DNA from 4 places in the Kocuria sp. CNJ-770 genome. Region 3 is predicted to be linked to each of the others. Evidence: riboswitches for the same ligand, from Rfam matches in the RefSeq annotation. Region 3 holds a riboswitch; each other region holds the start of a gene.
The links. Region 3 has a riboswitch for S-adenosylmethionine ahead of BJF77_RS18220 (bifunctional o-acetylhomoserine/o-acetylserine sulfhydrylase). Riboswitches for the same ligand answer to the same signal wherever they lie in the genome.
Positions count from the first base shown of each region.

Region 1: it holds a riboswitch for S-adenosylmethionine, as region 3 does, so the genes downstream of both, BJF77_RS18680 (hypothetical protein) here and BJF77_RS18220 (bifunctional o-acetylhomoserine/o-acetylserine sulfhydrylase) in region 3, are expected to answer to the same signal.
Region 2: it holds a riboswitch for S-adenosylmethionine, as region 3 does, so the genes downstream of both, BJF77_RS10570 (ABC transporter ATP-binding protein) here and BJF77_RS18220 (bifunctional o-acetylhomoserine/o-acetylserine sulfhydrylase) in region 3, are expected to answer to the same signal.
Region 4: it holds a riboswitch for S-adenosylmethionine, as region 3 does, so the genes downstream of both, BJF77_RS11490 (O-acetylhomoserine aminocarboxypropyltransferase/cysteine synthase family protein) here and BJF77_RS18220 (bifunctional o-acetylhomoserine/o-acetylserine sulfhydrylase) in region 3, are expected to answer to the same signal.

Region 1 covers NZ_MKJW01000161.1:3,879-7,818, reverse strand. The annotation lists gene BJF77_RS18695 (glycosyltransferase family 1 protein) at 1-1,013, shown strand, start outside; gene BJF77_RS18690 (PIN domain-containing protein) at 1,017-1,400, opposite strand; gene BJF77_RS18685 (hypothetical protein) at 1,423-1,611, opposite strand; SAM riboswitch class IV at 1,625-1,750, opposite strand; SAM riboswitch class IV at 2,031-2,144, shown strand; gene BJF77_RS18680 (hypothetical protein) at 2,159-2,449, shown strand; gene BJF77_RS18675 (hypothetical protein) at 2,597-2,782, opposite strand; gene BJF77_RS18670 (cold-shock protein) at 2,969-3,175, opposite strand; gene BJF77_RS18665 (TetR/AcrR family transcriptional regulator) at 3,412-3,940, opposite strand, start outside.
Region 2 covers NZ_MKJW01000099.1:2,001-5,940, reverse strand. The annotation lists gene BJF77_RS10580 (ABC transporter permease) at 1-502, opposite strand, end outside; gene BJF77_RS10575 (aliphatic sulfonate ABC transporter substrate-binding protein) at 499-1,539, opposite strand; gene BJF77_RS10570 (ABC transporter ATP-binding protein) at 1,626-2,468, opposite strand; SAM riboswitch class I at 2,474-2,577, opposite strand; partial or broken gene BJF77_RS10565 (maleylpyruvate isomerase N-terminal domain-containing protein) at 2,571-3,143, shown strand; gene BJF77_RS10560 (CoA-binding protein) at 3,486-3,940, shown strand, end outside.
Region 3 covers NZ_MKJW01000155.1:35,216-39,155, reverse strand. The annotation lists gene BJF77_RS18225 (homoserine O-acetyltransferase) at 1-1,048, opposite strand, end outside; partial or broken gene BJF77_RS18220 (bifunctional o-acetylhomoserine/o-acetylserine sulfhydrylase) at 1,045-2,429, opposite strand; SAM riboswitch class IV at 2,508-2,623, opposite strand; gene BJF77_RS18215 (VOC family protein) at 2,765-3,403, shown strand; partial or broken gene BJF77_RS18210 (CPBP family intramembrane glutamic endopeptidase) at 3,441-3,940, opposite strand, start outside.
Region 4 covers NZ_MKJW01000100.1:160,871-164,810, reverse strand. The annotation lists gene BJF77_RS11495 (cystathionine gamma-synthase) at 1-687, opposite strand, end outside; gene BJF77_RS11490 (O-acetylhomoserine aminocarboxypropyltransferase/cysteine synthase family protein) at 696-2,024, opposite strand; SAM riboswitch class IV at 2,040-2,172, opposite strand; gene BJF77_RS11485 (Lrp/AsnC family transcriptional regulator) at 2,323-2,775, opposite strand; gene BJF77_RS11480 (thiamine pyrophosphate-dependent enzyme) at 3,017-3,940, shown strand, end outside.

The DNA.
Region 1 (3,940 bases), on a different contig from region 3:
CCGAGGACGTCGTCGAGGGCCTCGACGGCGTGCCGGTGCACCGGCTGCCGGCCCTGCCGCTCACCGGCTATCCCGACGTGCGCGTGGCCGGCGGCACCGTGGCCCGGGTGCGCCGGCACCTGGAGCGGTTCCGCCCCGACGTCGTCCACGTCGCCTCCCCGTTCGTCCTCGGCCGGCGGGCGATCCTCGCGGCCCAGCAGCTCGGCGTGCCGGCCGTGGCCGTGTACCAGACGGACGTGCCCGGCTACGCGGCGAAGTACGGAGCGCCCTTCCTCGAGCAGCTCCTGTGGGGGCACGTGCGGAGCATGCACAACGCCGCGGCCCTGACCCTCGCCCCCTCCTCCTCGGCGGTGGCGCAGCTCACCGCGCACGGGGTGCGCGACGTGCACCTGTGGCGGCGCGGCGTGGACACCGCCCGCTTCTGCCCGCGGCACCGCGACGAGCGGTGGCGGGCGGAGGTCGCGGGCGGCCGCCGGATCGTGGGCTACGTGGGCCGGATCGCCCCGGAGAAGCAGGTCGAGGACCTCGCCGCGGTCGCGGACCTGCCCGGCACCCGCCTCGTCGTGGTGGGGTCCGGGCCGGAGGAGGAGGCGCTGCGGCGCCGCCTGCCGGACGCGCACTTCACGGGTCGCCGCTCCGGGGCCGAGCTCGCCCGCATCATGGCCTCCCTCGACGTGTTCGTGCACCCGGGCGAGTTCGAGACCTTCTGCCAGACCGTGCAGGAGGCCATGGCCTCGGGGGTGCCGGTGGTGGCCACGGGCCGGGGTGGTCCGGTGGATCTCGTCGACTCCTCCCGCACCGGCTGGCTCTACCCGCCGGGGGACCTCGCGGCGCTGCGCGGGCACGTGGCCGACCTGCTCGGCGACGAGGCGAAGCGGGCCGCCTTCGGGGCCGCCGCGCACGCCGCCGTGCAGGGCCGGACCTGGGACGTGCTGGTCGGGCAGCTGATGGAGCACTACGACCGGGCCGTGGCCCTGGGCGCCCGCGGCCCGCGCCACCGCCGGACCGTCTGAGGCCTATCCCCGGGCGGGGACCGCGTCCAGCACGGGCACGCCCGTGCCGGCGTACCGTCCGGGCTCGGCGCTGAGCACCGTCAGCCCGTGCACCAGGGCGGTGGCCGCGGTCAGACCGGCCACCGGGTCGGCCGTCCCCGCGGCGCCGAGAGCGCCCCACGCCCGGCTCACCGCGGCGTCCACGGGGAGCACACGGTCCGGGAAGCGCGCTTCCAGCTGCTCGGTCCACGGCGTCTCGTCGGGCCGGTCCGACAGCAGCTCCCCCAGCACCAAGGCGGACAGGAACAGCCGCCGGTGGCCGTGCCGGCGCAGGGCGGCGGTCAGCTCGGGCGCGCGCTCCGGGGTGCGCACGCCGAGCAGCACGGAGCGGTCCAGGAGCAGGTCCATGGCGTGGATCCTCCGCCGGTCCTCAGGCCGCGGCGGCGAGGCGGCCGCGGACGGGCGCCAGCAGGAAGTCCACGAACTCCGTGCGCGCCTGAACCACCCGGGCGTAGTCGTCGATGCTCATCGCCGCGCAGCCGAGCACGGCCGGAGCCTCGGGAACGGGGGCGGGCCCACCCGGACGGGCGGCGACGACGGTGGGAAGGGCGTCTGACATGACCAGGATCCTTCGGGCGCTCTTGCTCGCAGCGGGTGCCGCCACGGCGGCGATGCGAGCCGCTTCGTCATCCGAACCACCCGTGAACATGGGGTTGGTGCCCGGTCTAGTCGGAGCTTGGCGACCGGATCTCTTGAAGCTGCCCCCATTCAACCACATCCTCCCCGCCGGGTCCCGCCCGGCCGGTGGGGCCGGGCGTGTGAGCCGACCTTCCCCGTCCCGTCACCGCGGCGACACCTCGCCGACACATCGTTGCGCTGGAATGGGCTTCGAGTACCCGGGCGGCCCCGGCATTGCGGCCGACATCACGGTTCGGTCACACAAGTCATGGCCGTCTTGCCGGTCTGTCGGAGGCGCGGGGTAGCCTGGATCTGCTTCTCGAGATGCGGCATCCGCGTGCTCGACGGAGGGCGCACCGCCTTCCGGAGGGACCGCGGAGGGGCTCCGACCCGCTGTGCGCCAACCCGATGTTCCCGGGTGGATCGGATGACGAAGCGGCGGGCAACGGCATCGGATGCCCGCAAGAACGTCAGGAGAAAACATGACCATGTCCGAAGAAAGAATCACTTCCACCACCGATCAGCGGGAGGAATGGGTCGACGTCACCGTCACCGCCCTCCCCGATCTGCACCTCGTCCGGATCACCTCGACGGACGGCGACGTGCAGGAGTACCTCAGCGCGGAGGCCGACGACCTCGCCGCCGCGGCCGAGCACACGGCGGGCACCGCGCAATGGTGCGCCAAGTACCGCCAGCTCCTCGTCCCCGGCGCCCTGGCCGCGACCGGGCGGCACCCGTTCTTCAAGCTCCACCCCGCGTCCCTCCCGCTGTCGGCGTAGTCGGCGGGCCGGACACGACGAAGGCCGCAGCCCGATGGGCTGCGGCCTTCGTCGTGCGGTCGGCGCCACGGCGCCGGACGTCCGGGAGCCGCCGTCGCGCGTGCGGCGCCGTGGCCCTCGGCGGAGCGGCTCCCGCGGCGCGGCGGCTCACTCCAGGCCGTAGTCCCCGGCCGAGCCCCAGCCCTCCCCCGCCTCGTCGGCGGAGCCGTCCAGCTCCCACTCGCAGACCTCGAGCTCGAAGGGCACGGAGACGTCGAGCTCGGCGTCGGAGACGCGGTTCACCACGAAGGGGTCCTCCTCGTCCGGCGGACGGGACGAAACGGGTCCGGTCATGCGAGCTCCTCCCGGTCGGCGACGGCACGAGATCCGACGGCACGACATCCGGCGGCGCGGCACCCACCGGCGCCGCGTGCGAGAGTCCGCAGGCTGTTGCCGGCGGAACGACAGAACCGCCGCCGGGCGCAGGCCCGGCGGCGGTTCTGGACGATCAACGGGCCCGTGAGCCCTTCGAGGAGAACGTCAGGAGATGACGGTGATGTTCGCGGCCTGGGGGCCCTTGGGGCCGTCCTGGGTCTCGAACTCGACGCGGTCGTTCTCGTTCAGGGAGCGGAAGCCGCCCGAGTTGATCGCGGAGAAGTGGGCGAAGACGTCCTTGGAGCCGTCCTCGGGGGTGATGAAGCCGAAGCCCTTGTCAGCGTTGAACCACTTGACGATACCGGTAGTCATGGTGAGACCTGATCTTTCGTGAGATGAACGTTTCCCGACGTTCGAGAAACACAAGAGTTGTGATGCGTGGAAAACGTCTTCTCAGAAAAACTGCTGCACCCGGATGGGCCGAACTGCTTGAAATACAAAAACGACAACCTCAACAACTTCGCTCCACTGTACACGAGTTCCGGCGCCCCGCCACCCCGGTGCGGGGCGCCGGACGCGGCCGCCGGCTCCGGCCGGCGGCGTGCCGCTCAGCCCGCGAGCAGCTCGTCGGCGATCGCGCGCACCCGCGCCCGCTCCTGCGGGTCCGGGGGGAAGACGTCGGCGGCGTCGGCGAACCACACGCCGTCGGCCAGCAGACGCACGGCCAGCAGACGGGTGCGCTGCTCGACGGGCAGGTCGTCGGGGAGGTCCACCCAGGGGGCGATCCGCTCCACCCAGTGCTTCTTCAGCTTGGCCCGCAGCCGCTGGTCGGTGAGCATCACGAGGTCGGTCTCGTCCACCTCCCCGGACAGGCACCAGTCCAGGTAGGCGCGCACGCGCTCCTCTGCGGGCACCTGCTCCGGCGGGGCGGACAGGCGCCGGGCCATCTCCGCGTCCCAGCCGTCCAGCACCCGGTCCACCAGGGCGAACATGAGCGCCTCCTTGGTCCGGAAGTGGTACATCACCCCCGGCTTGCTCAGCCCCACCCTGCGGGCGGTCGACTCCAGGGACACCGTGCCGCCGCTGCGCACGAGTTCGAGGGCGCCGTTCAGGATGCGGTCGCGGCTGGAGGAGTTC
Region 2 (3,940 bases), on a different contig from region 3:
TGGAGTCCTCGCCGAGGCCGATCCACAGCAGCAGCAGCGGCACCCAGGCCAGCGAGGGCACCGCGCGGAAGGCGCCGATCGTGGGGCCCACCAGCGCGGAGCCCCGGCGGGAGAGCCCGATGAAGGAGCCCGCCGCCAGGCCCAGCCCGGCGCCGATCAGGAAGCCGATGAGCACCCGCTGGGTGGAGATGCCCACGTGCGTCCACAGCTCGCCCCGGGACAGGAGGTCGGCGCCCGCGGCCAGGACCGTCAGCGGGGCGGGCAGCTGGACGGGGCTGAAGACGCCCGCGGTGGACACCACGTGCCACAGCACCAGCAGCGCCGCGGGCAGGAGCAGGCCGAGCCCCGCGCGCAGCAGGGGACGGCGGCGGGGCTCCGCGACGGCGGCGGGCGCGTCGCCCGGGTCGTCGGCGTGGACGGCCGGCTCGGCGCCGACGACCTGCTCGGCGCCGGCGCGGTCGGTGCGGACGGCCTCCCCGGACGGGCTCAGCGGCGACGTCACTGCCCGGCCTCCGCGCCCTCGGCGGCTTCGGCCACGCGGGCGGCGTCGGCGTCCTCGGCGTAGGAGCTCTCCACGAGGCCGGCCAGGGCCTCGTCGATCTGCTCCTGGCCGGACACGTCACCGGAGTCCACGAAGATCGGGCCGACCTTCTCGAGCACGGCAAGCTGCTGCTCGCCGGGCACGTGGTCGATGTCCAGGTGGGTGCGCTCGAGCACCTGCTCGGCCACGGACAGCTCGATCCCGGCCGCGTCGGCCAGCAGCTGCGCGGTCTCCTCCGGGTGGGCCAGCGCCCAGTCCCGGGCGTAGGCGTAGACGTCCACCACGGTCTGCGCCGCCTCGGGCTGCTCCTCGAGGAAGTTCTCGTGCGCGTTGAGGAAGCCGTAGGTGTTGAAGTCCACGTTGCGGTAGAACAGCTCGGCGCCGTTCTGCTCCGCGGCGGCCATGATCGGGTCCAGCCCGGCCCAGGCGTCCACCTGGCCGTTCTCCAGCGCCGAGCGCCCGTCGGCGTGCTGCAGGTTCTGGATCGTGACGTCGGCCGGGTCCACCCCGCCCTCCTCGAGGGCCTGGAGCAGGAAGAAGTAGGGGTCGGTGCCCTTGGTGGCGGCCACGGTGCGGCCCTCGAGGTCGGCCACGGACTCCACCCCGGTGCCCGGGGTGGTGACGAGCGCGGACCACTCCGGCTGCGAGTACAGGTCGATCACCTTGATCGGGGTGTCGTTGCTGCGGGCCAGCAGCGCCGCGGAACCGGCGGTGGAGCCGACGTCGACCGCCTCGGCGCGCAGCGCCTCGTTGGCCTTGTTCGAGCCCGCGGACTGCACCCACTCGACCTCGGTGCCCTCCTCGGCGAAGGCGGCCTCGAGCCAGCCCTTCTCCTTGATCACCACGGAGAGCGGGTTGTAGGTGGCCCAGTCGACCGTGATCTTCTCGGCGGCCTGGGCCCCGCCGGAGCCCTCCCCGGCCATGCACCCGGTCAGGGACAGGGCCAGGACGGCGGCCAGGGCGGGAATCGTGCGGGCGGGGCGCGGGGACAGCGGCATGGTGGGGCCTTTCGTGGTGGGGTGGGCGTGCCGGGCGGACCCGGCGCGGCGCAGGGCCGCGCCGCACCCGGGGGAGCGGGGCGGGATCAGCGGGTCGCGGGGTGGTGGGCGTCGACGCCCAGGTGGCCGAGCAGCTGCACCCGCAGCTCGGCGAGGACCTCGGAGGCCCGGTCCCGGGGACGGTCGCCGGGCACGGAGAGCACCGTGCTGATCGACGCGGGGGCGGTCGGGCCGGTGCGGCCCAGGACCACGATCCGGTCGGCCAGCTGCAGCGCCTCGTCGACGTCGTGGGTCACCAGCAGCACGGTGGTCGGCTGCGCGGCGTGGACGGTGAGCAGCAGGTCCTGCATCCGCAGCCGGGTCAGGGCGTCGAGGGCGCCGAAGGGCTCGTCGAGCAGCAGCACACCGGGGTTGCGGGCCAGCGCCCGGGCCAGCGATGCGCGCTGGGCCATGCCGCCCGAGATCGCCCGGGGACGGTGGTGGGCGTGGGCGGTCAGCCCGACCAGGCGCAGCAGGTCGTCGATCACGGCGTCGGCCTCGGCCCGGCCCAGCCCGGAGGGCAGGCCCAGGCGGACGTTCTCGCGCACGGAGCGCCACGGGAGCAGCCGCGGCTCCTGGAAGGCCACCGCACAGCGCGGGTCGATCCCGGAGACGGGTGTGCCGTCGATGAGCACCCGGCCCGCCGAGGCGGTGTCGAGGCCGGCGGCGGCCCGCAGCAGCGTGGACTTGCCGCAGCCGGAGGGCCCCAGGATCGCGAGGACCTCCCCGGGGCGGACCGTGACGTCGACGTCGTGCAGGACGTGGTGGCTGTGCCCGCCGGACGGGAAGGCCTTGCCGACGTGCTCGAAGGCCACCGAGTAGGCGCGCTTCGTGGTGGCCGGTGCGGTGGCGGCGGTGGACGGTGCAGAGCCCAGCAGAGACGTGCCCATGATCAACTCCATCGGTCCTGGCATTAGCACCTCGCACGGGGATCGGACGGATCCGTGCCGGTTGCTGCGACGTCGACGAGCCAGGTCTCTCAGCCGCTCCGGATGGTTACGGCCCCATTGAACGTGCTCCGCGGGTCGCGTGGCAAATCGCGCCGCGGGCCGTCATGGTCGAAAACGGTGGCACGTCGGGCCCTCGTGCCGCACCATGGACCCATGACGAGCCGGCACACCTCGACCCGGGCGGACCTGGTCCGCGACGCCTGCACGGCGTTCGCGGCGGTCCTCGACGGGCTCGGTGACGACGACTCCTGGGCGCCCACCGGCTGCCGCGGGTGGTCGGTGCGGGACCTCGCCCACCACTGCGCCGCGGACGCGGTGCGCGGGCTGGTCGCCCTGCACACGCCCACCACGGCCCGCCCGGACCGGGACGCCGCGACCTACTGGGCGTACCGGGGCGCGGATGCCGCGGCCGCCGCCGAGGTCCGGCGCCGCACCCGGGCCGCGGCGAGCCTGTACCCGGACTGGGAGGAGCTGCGGGGGCACTACCGGGAGTCGGCACGGGCGCTCGTGCACGCGGCGGAGCACTGCCGGCCCGGCGGGACGGTCCGCACCCAGGGCCACGTGCTCCGCGTGGACGACCTCCTGAGCACCCTGGCGGTGGAGGCCACGGTGCACCACCTGGACCTCATCGAGCACCTGGAGGGCTGCCCGGGGCCTGCGGTGGACGGGCTCGCCGAGGTCCGCCGGGTCCTCATCGACCTGTGGGAGCGGGAGCCGCCCGAGCACTGGAGCGACGAGCACTTCGCCCGGGTGGGCACCGGCCGGGCGGCCCTGCCCGCCCAGGACCGGGCCCAGCTGGGCCCGGAAGCAGACCTCCTCCCCTCTTCTCCTGACCTCCGCCCCCCCGCCGAGGTTGCACGTGTCGGCGTCCCGCGGCCGGTGGCCGGGACCTGCAATCTCGGGACACGGTGGGGCGCGATCGGGGCGAGCGGGGCGGGTCCGTGCCAGGGTGGGGGCATGAGCCGCAACGATCCCGCCGTGATCGACCGCCTGATGACACAGCCCGGACGCTGGGCCGTGGTGGGGCTGACCGGGAACACGGCCCGGCCCGCGCACTCGGTCGCGAAGCGCATCCGGGACGACCTCGGCATGACGATCGTCCCGGTCAACCCGAAGGGCGAGGTGGTGCACGGGGAGCCCGGCTTCCGCACGCTCGCCGAGGTCCCGGGGCCGATCGACGTGGTGGACTGCTTCGTCAACTCCCGCCGCGTCGGAGCGGTCGTGGACCAGGCCGTCGCCGCCGGCGCGAGGGCCGTGTGGCTGCAGCTGGGCGTCGTGGACCACGCGGCCGCGGCCCGCGCCGCCGCCGCCGGGCTGGACGTGGTGATGGACACGTGCCCGCTGATCGAGCTCGGGGCGCGGCTGCGGCAGGGCTGGACGCTGGACCCGCGGCGCACCCCGCCGCTCGCGCC
Region 3 (3,940 bases):
CGTCGGACTCGCGCGGGAGGTACAGGCGGTCGGAGTCGACCGCGGCCACCAGCCACTCGCACGAGGTCACCGACAGGGCCTCCTCCAGCGTGCCGCGGCCGCGGCAGACGTCGTGGGACATGAGCGTCTCGTTGACGGCGAGGTAGCTGTTGGCGTCGAACCGGCCCGCGAGCTTGGAGGCCTGGTGGTCGAGGTAGCTCTCGACCTGGTAGCGCCCGCGGCCCCCGGGGTGGGTGCCGATCACCTGCTCCTCGGCCTGCGGGGTGCGCCCGAACCGGTGGTGCAGCTCGTCGGCGGAGCGGTAGGTGATGTGGGCGATCCGCCGGGCCAGGCCCAGCCCGGTCACCGGGAAGGGCCCGTCGTAGTAGTCCCCGCCCCGGAAGTCCGGGTCCTGGCGGATCGCGAGGTTCTGCGCCTGCCCCCAGGCGAGCTGCTCGGCGCTGGACTGGGGGCACGCGGCGACCACCGCGCAGGCCCGGACCCGCTCCGGGTAGGTCACCGCCCACTCCAGGGCGCGCGCCCCGCCCATGGACCCGCCGATGACCAGGCGCCACGTGTCGATGCCCAGGGCGTCGGCCAGGGCGGCCTCCGCGCGCACGGAGTCCCGCACGGTGACCAGGGGGAAGCGGGAGCCCCAGGGCCGGCGCTCGGGGTCCACCTCGGCCGGGGCCGGGGTGGACGGTCCCGTGGAGCCGTAGCAGCCGCCCACGATGTTGGCGCACACCACGAAGTAGCGGTCGGTGTCGATGGCGGCGCCGGGGCCGACCAGGCCGTCCCACCAGCCGCCGCTCTCGGCGGCGCGGCGCCGCGCCTCCGGGGCCCCGGGCCGGGCCCTCCCGGCGGCGACGTGGGTGTCCCCGGTCAGGGCGTGCTCCACGAGCACCGCGTTGGAGCCGTCCGGGGCGAGCACGCCCCAGGTCTCGTAGGCGATCCGGACCTCCGGCAGCCGGAAGCCGGACTCCAGCTCCAGGGTGCCGATCTCGGCGTGCCGCGGCACGCCGTCCTCGCGCACGTCCGCGCCGGCGCCGCGCAGCACCGTCACGCTCACTCCTGCCCTCCGGCCGCGGCCGCGGCGAAGCCCTGCTCCAGGTCCGCCAGGATGTCCGTGACGTTCTCCAGCCCCACGGACAGGCGCACGAAGCCGGGCTCCACCCCCGCCGCGAGCTGCTCCTCGGGCAGCAGCTGGCTGTGCGTGGTGGACGCGGGATGGATCACCAGGGAGCGGACGTCGCCGATGTTCGCCACGTTGGAGTGCAGCGTCAGGGCGTCCACGAAGGCCGCGCCGGCCGCCCGGCCGCCCTCGAGGACGAACCCGAGGACGGAGCCGGCGCCGCGGGGCGCGTACTTGCGCGCCCGGTCGTGCCAGGGCGAGGACTCCAGCCCCGCCCAGCTCACCGAGCGGACGTCCTCCCGCGCCTCCAGCCAGCGGGCCACCTCCCCGGCGTTGGCCACGTGGCGCTCCATGCGCAGCGACAGCGTCTCGATGCCCTGCTCGATGAGGAAGGCGTTGAACGGGGAGATCGCCGAGCCGAGGTCGCGCAGCAGCTGCACCCGGGCCTTGAGGATGTAGGAGAGGTTGACCCCGAACGCGCCCTCCGCGCCGAGGGCCTGGGCGTAAACGAGCCCGCCGTAGGACTCGTCGGGCTCGTTGAAGCCGGGGAAGCGCTCCGGGTACCGGCCGAAGTCGAAGGCGCCGGAGTCCACGATCACGCCGCCGATCGCGGTGCCGTGCCCGCCCATGAACTTCGTGGCGGAGTGCACCACGATGTCCGCGCCCCAGCGGAACGGCTGGACGAGGTAGGGGGTCGCCACCGTGTTGTCCACGATGAGCGGGACCTCGTGGTCGTGGGCGATCCCGGAGACCGTCTCGATGTCGAGGACGTCGTTGCGCGGGTTCGGGATGGTCTCGGCGTAGAACGCCTTGGTGTTCGGGCGCACGGCCCGCCGCCAGGCCTCCGGGTCGTCCGGGTCGGTCACGAAGGTGGTCTCGATGCCGAGCTTGGGCAGCGTGAACTTGAGGAGGTTGTACGTCCCGCCGTACAGGCTCGGGCTGGCCACCACGTGGTCCCCCGCCCCGGCGAGGTTGAGCACCGCGAACGTCGTGGCCGACTGCCCAGCGCTGAGCATCAGGCGCCCACCCCGCCCTCCAGGGCGCTGATGCGGTTCTCCACGACCTCCGTGGTCGGGTTGCCGATGCGGGTGTAGATGGGTCCCAGCTCCGCGAGCGCGAAGCGGTCCGCAGCGGCCTGGGCGTCGGGGAAGACGAAGGACGTGCTCTGGTGGATGGGCAGGGCGCGGGAGCCGGTCACCGGATCGGGGCGCTGGCCGGCGTGGATCTGCTGGGTCTCGAACGACCAGCCGGCCGGGTGCTCGGGGGTGGGCAGCGCGGTCGCGGTGCGGTCGGCCGTGGAAGCAGTGGACTCGGACATGCCGGGAGACTCCTTGCGGGTGTCAGGGGTCCGGTGTCCGACCGTGGTGGTGCTGCCGTGCGACGGCCGGGCACCGAGGACCCGCGCTTGCTCGCTCGCCGGTCGCGAGGAGCCCGGTCTTCACCCAGGGCACCCCACCGCGGTGGAGGGTTGCCGGCCAGCTAGCTGGGGCTTGGACGCTGGCGCTCATGACCTGGACAGCATTCTCCGGATTCGGGCGACACGGCGTCAAGCCGGGGTGCGGCGAGCGCCCCGCGCACGCGCCGGACGGGCCGGGGAGCACCCCGCCGGGGACCGATTTGGAGACGAAAGTCACACGGTGCCACGATGAGCCCATGAGAGTCGACCACGTGTCCTACGCCTGCCGCCCGGAGGGCCTGACGGCCACCACCGAGCGCATTGCCGACCAGCTCGGGATCGAGCCGGTCAAGGGTGGGGTGCACCCCCGTTTCGGCACCCGCAACATGATCCTTCCGCTCACCAACCACCAGTACGTCGAGGTCGTCGAGGTCCTCGAGCACCCCGCGGCGGAGAAGGCCCCGTTCGGCCGGGCCGTGCGCGCCCGCTCCGAGGCCGGCGGCGGCTGGCTGGGCTGGGTCGTCGAGGTCGACGACCTCGCGCCCTTCGAGCAGCGCCTCGGCCGGCACGCGGTGCCCGGCCACCGGGTCTTCCCCGACGGCCGGTGCCTGGAGTGGCACCAGATCGGCGTCAAGGGCCTGATCGCCGATCCCCAGCTGCCGTTCATGGTGCGCTTCGACTCGGCCCCGGAGATGCACCCGTCCCAGGCGCGGATCACCGACGTGGCCCTCGCCGGGATGTGCATCGCCGGGGCGCCCGAGCGGGTGGCCGAGTGGCTGGGCGCGCCCGTGGAGACCGCGCTCGAGGACCTGGCGGTGGAGTGGCGCTATCCGGAGGGCACGCCCGGGCTGCTCTCGGTGTCCTTCGGCACCCCCGACGGGCTGGTCACGATCTGAGGCGCCGGCCGAGGCGGGCCCGCACGGCGGGCCCGCCTCAGCCGAGCAGCCGGCCGACGCCCAGGAAGCCCACGGCGTCCAGCAGGAAGTGCGCGACGACGAGGGGCATGACCCGCCCGGTGCGCCGGTAGAGCTCGGCGAAGACCAGGCCCATCACCACGTTGCCGAGGAAGGGCCCGATGCCTGGTAGAGGTGGTAGCTGCCGCGGAACAGCGCCGTGACCACCAGCACCACCGGCCAGCGCCAGCCGATGCGGGTGAGCCGGTCGGTCAGGAACGCGACCACCACCACCTCCTCGACCAGGGCGTGGCGCAGCGCGGAGAGCAGCAGCACCGGCACCGTCCACCAGTGCTCGGCCAGCCCGGAGGTCGTCACCTCCGCGGTGAGGCCCAGGGCGCGGCCGGCCGCGTAGAGGGCCAGGGTGCCCAGCCCCATGACGAGGAACAGGACGGTGCCCAGCCCGAGGTCCGGGACCGGCATCCGGGCGTCGAGCCCGATCCGCCGCCGCACCGTGCCCAGCGCGCCGGCGGAGCCGGC
Region 4 (3,940 bases), on a different contig from region 3:
GCCGCGCCAGGCGGCGGTCCCGACGACCACGGCCCCGCCGAGGACGTCGGAGTGCCCGCCGATGTACTTGGTGGTGGAGTGCACCACGGCGTGGGCCCCCAGGAGCAGCGGGTTCTGCAGGTACGGGGAGGCGAAGGTGTTGTCCACCACGAGCAGCGCGCCCGCCTCCCGGGCCAGCTCCGCCCAGGCCGCGACGTCGGCGATGCCGAGCAGCGGGTTGGAGGGCGTCTCCAGCCACAGCACCGCGGTGTCCCCGGGGCGGACCGCGGCGCGGACGGCGTCGAGATCGGTGATCTCCACGGGGGTGTGGCCGATCCCCCACGGGGCGAGCACCCGGGTGATCAGCCGGTTGGTGCCGCCGTAGCCGTCGGCGCCGAGCACCACGTGCTCGCCCGGGCGCAGCACCGCCCGCAGCAGCGCGTCCTCGGCGGCGATCCCGGAGGCGAAGGCGAACGCGCGCTCGCCGTGCTCCAGGGCCGCGAGCTGCTCCTCGAAGCCGTTGCGGGTGGGGTTGGAGCCGCGGCTGTACTCGTGGCCGGCGCGCAGGACGTTGATCCCGTCCTGGGCGAAGGTGGAGGTCTGGTAGACCGGCGGGATGACGGCCCCGGTCAGGGGGTCGGGCTGCTGGCCGGCGTGGACGGCGGTGGTGGTGAAGCCGCGGCGGCGGGTGGTGACGGTCTGGCTCATGGTGGGGCTCACTTCCGGAGGGTCGAAACGGTCTCGAGCACGGCGTCGAGGGCCTGGCCGAGGTCGGCCACGAGGTCCTGGGGCGCCTCGAGGCCGATCGAGAGCCGGACGGTGGTCTCGGCGATCCCGCCGGCCCGGCGCTGCTCGGGCGTGAGCCGGCAGTGGGTCATCGCGGCCGGGTGGGCCACGAGGCTGCGGGTGTCGCCGATGTTGGCGACCAGCTTGAACAGTTGCAGCCCGTCGATGAAGGGGCCCACGGCGGCGTCCGGGGCGGCGAGGTCGAAGGAGAACACGGAGCCGGTGCCGCGGGGGAAGTCCCGGGCCGCGATCCCGGCCCCGGGGTCCCCCGGCAGCCCGGGGTGGTGCACGCGCGCGACGGCGGGGTGGCCGACGAGGAACTCGGCCACGGTCAGCGCCGAGGCCGTGTGCCGGGCCACCCGCAGGTCGAGGGTCTCGGTGCCCTGCAGGATCTGGCTGGCGTTGAACGGGGACAGCGTGGTGCCGAGGTCGTGCACGTACTTGGCCCGGACCAGGTGCAGGTAGGGGCTGGCGCCGGCGCACTTGTCGAGCAGGCTCTGCCCGCCCCAGCGGGCGCGGGCGCGGGTGAACTGGGGCCACCGCGCAGGCTCGGCGGACCAGTCGAACGTCCCGCCGTCCACGACCGCCCCGGCGAGGGCGTTGCCGTGGCCGCCGAGGAACTTGGTGGCCGAGTGCACCACGATGTCCGCGCCCTTCTCCAGCGGCCGGTACAGCGCCGGGGAGGCGAGGGTGTTGTCGACGACGACGGGCACCCGCGCCGCCCGGGCGACGTCGGCGATCCCGGGCAGGTCCGGCAGCGTGGCCAGCGGGTTGCCGATGGACTCGAGCAGGAAGGCCCGGGTGTCGGGGCGCACGGCCGCGGCCCAGGCGCCGGGTGCGGTGGGGTCCACGAAGTCGACCTCGACGCCGTGGTCGGCCAGCGAGTCGGTGAGCAGGTCCACGGTCCCGCCGTAGAGCTTCTCGGAGGCGACCAGGTGCTTGTCCTCCCCCTGGCCCAGCAGGGCCAGCAGGGCCACGGCCACCGCGGACTGCCCGGAGCCGGTGGCCACGGCGCCCGCCCCGCCCTCGAGGTCGCTGATCCGCTGCTCGAGCACGGCGACCGTGGGGTTGCCGGTGCGGGTGTAGGTGAAGCCGGCGCGGGTCTGGGCGAACATCTGCCGGGCGGCCTCGTAGTCCGGGAACTCGAAGGCGGCGCTCTGGTAGATCGGCACCGTGAGGGTGCGCTGCCCGGGGTCGTGGTCGGCGCCGGCGTGGATCTGCCGGGTCGAGAGGTCGTGATCGGTCACGGGGAGGGACATGGCGCGGCTCCTGTGCACGTGCTCTTACCCGCACCGGTCACCCGCTGCGGGGCAGCGGGGATGCAGGCCGCTTCCTCATCCGAACCACCCGATGAGCATGGGGTTGGTGCGCGACCCAGTCGGAGCTTGGCAGTCGCGTCTCGTGAAGCTGGGACCACACTATGCGCGGGGCGGGCCGGCGCCGTTCCGCGACCCAAGATGACGTCCGTGACGGATCGTGACGCCGCTCGTGACGCCCCCCGGTGACGCCCCCGGTGGCGCCCTCTGTGAGCCCCGGCGCTCCCGGGGCCCCGGCGGGTCACGCCCGGGTGTCGATGTCCTCGAAGATCAGGAACGTCTGGGTGTCCACCACGCCGGGCAGCTGCTGGATGTGCTCGAAGATCACCTGCCGCAGGTGCACCGTGTCCACGGCGCGCACCAGCAGCATGACGTCGAAGTTGCCGCCCACCAGGGCGATGTGGTGCACGGCCGGGATGGCCCGCAGCTGCGCGCACAGCTCCCGCCAGGTGTTCTGCTGGAGCTTCAGCGTCACATAGGCCGAGGCCTGCAGCCCGGCGCGCACCGGGTCGATCACGGTGCTGAAGCGCAGGATCACCCCCTCGTCGCGCAGCCGGTTGATGCGGGCGTAGGCGTGGGCGCGGGAGACGTGCACGGCCGCGGCGATCGCGGTCACCGACTGCCGGGCGTCCCGGGAGAGCTCGGCGAGGATCTTCCGGTCGGTCTCGTCCAGCGGGACGGGGGTCGAGGGCACGGCGGGGCTCCTTCGGGGCGGGACGGGAGGGCGGGCAGCGGTGTCGGACGAATGCGTGTGCGCCACGCCACAGTAAAACATTTCGTCCACGAGGACAGCACCGATGCCCGCAGGATTCTGGACTTTCCCGCACCGCTGGATACGAACCGTCGGTTCTTCTCATACTGGGCGGACAGAACTTCAGCGGCCTTCCTGCCTCCCCGCGTCCGCACCAGGACCGGGGACCGACCGAGGGGACACCATGAGCCAGACCGTCGAGACCCCCGAGGACCCGATCCTCCGGGCCTCCCAGACCTTCGGCATCACGCCGGAGCAGTACATGCTCCCGGCGCGCGGCGAGATCCGGATGGTGGACCCCACCGGCCGGCTGCTGCCGGCCGAGGAGCAGGGCACCGAGCCCGGCCACGAGTACCCGCTGCCCGCGGGGGACGTGCTGCTGGGCGCCTACGAGAAGCTGGTGGTCGGCCGCCGGGTCAACGACCAGAACTCCGCGCTGGTGCGCCAGGGCCGGATGGCCGTCTATCCCTCCAGCCACGGGCAGGAGGCCTGCCAGGTGGCGGCGGCCCTGTGCCTGCGGGAGGGCGACTGGCTGTTCCCCACCTACCGGGACACCGTGGCCGTGATGACCAAGGGCGTGCGGCCCATGGACGTGATGTCGATCTTCCGCGGCGAGTGGCACGGCGGCTACGACCCCCACGAGCACCACGTCGGCATCCAGTCGACCCCGCTGACCACCCAGCTGCTGCACGCGGTGGGCGTGGCCCACGCCGCGAAGCTGCGCGGTGAGGACACCGTGGTCCTGGCCATGTGCGGCGACGGCGCCACGAGCGAGGGCGACTTCCACGAGGCCCTCAACTTCGCCGCCGTGTTCAAGCTGCCGGTCGTGTTCTTCGTGCAGAACAACGGCTACGCGATCTCCGTGCCCCTGTCCCAGCAGTCGGCCGCCCCGAGCCTCGCCCACAAGGCGGTCGGCTACGGCATGGCCGGGGAGCGGGTGGACGGCAACGACCTGGTGGCCCTGCTCGCCACGCTGGGCCGCGCCGTGGACCTGGCGCGCTCGGAGTCCGAGCCCCTCCTCGTGGAGGCCCACACCTACCGCATGCAGGCGCACACCAACGCCGACGACGCGACCCGCTACCGCGACGACGCGGAGGTGCAGGAGTGG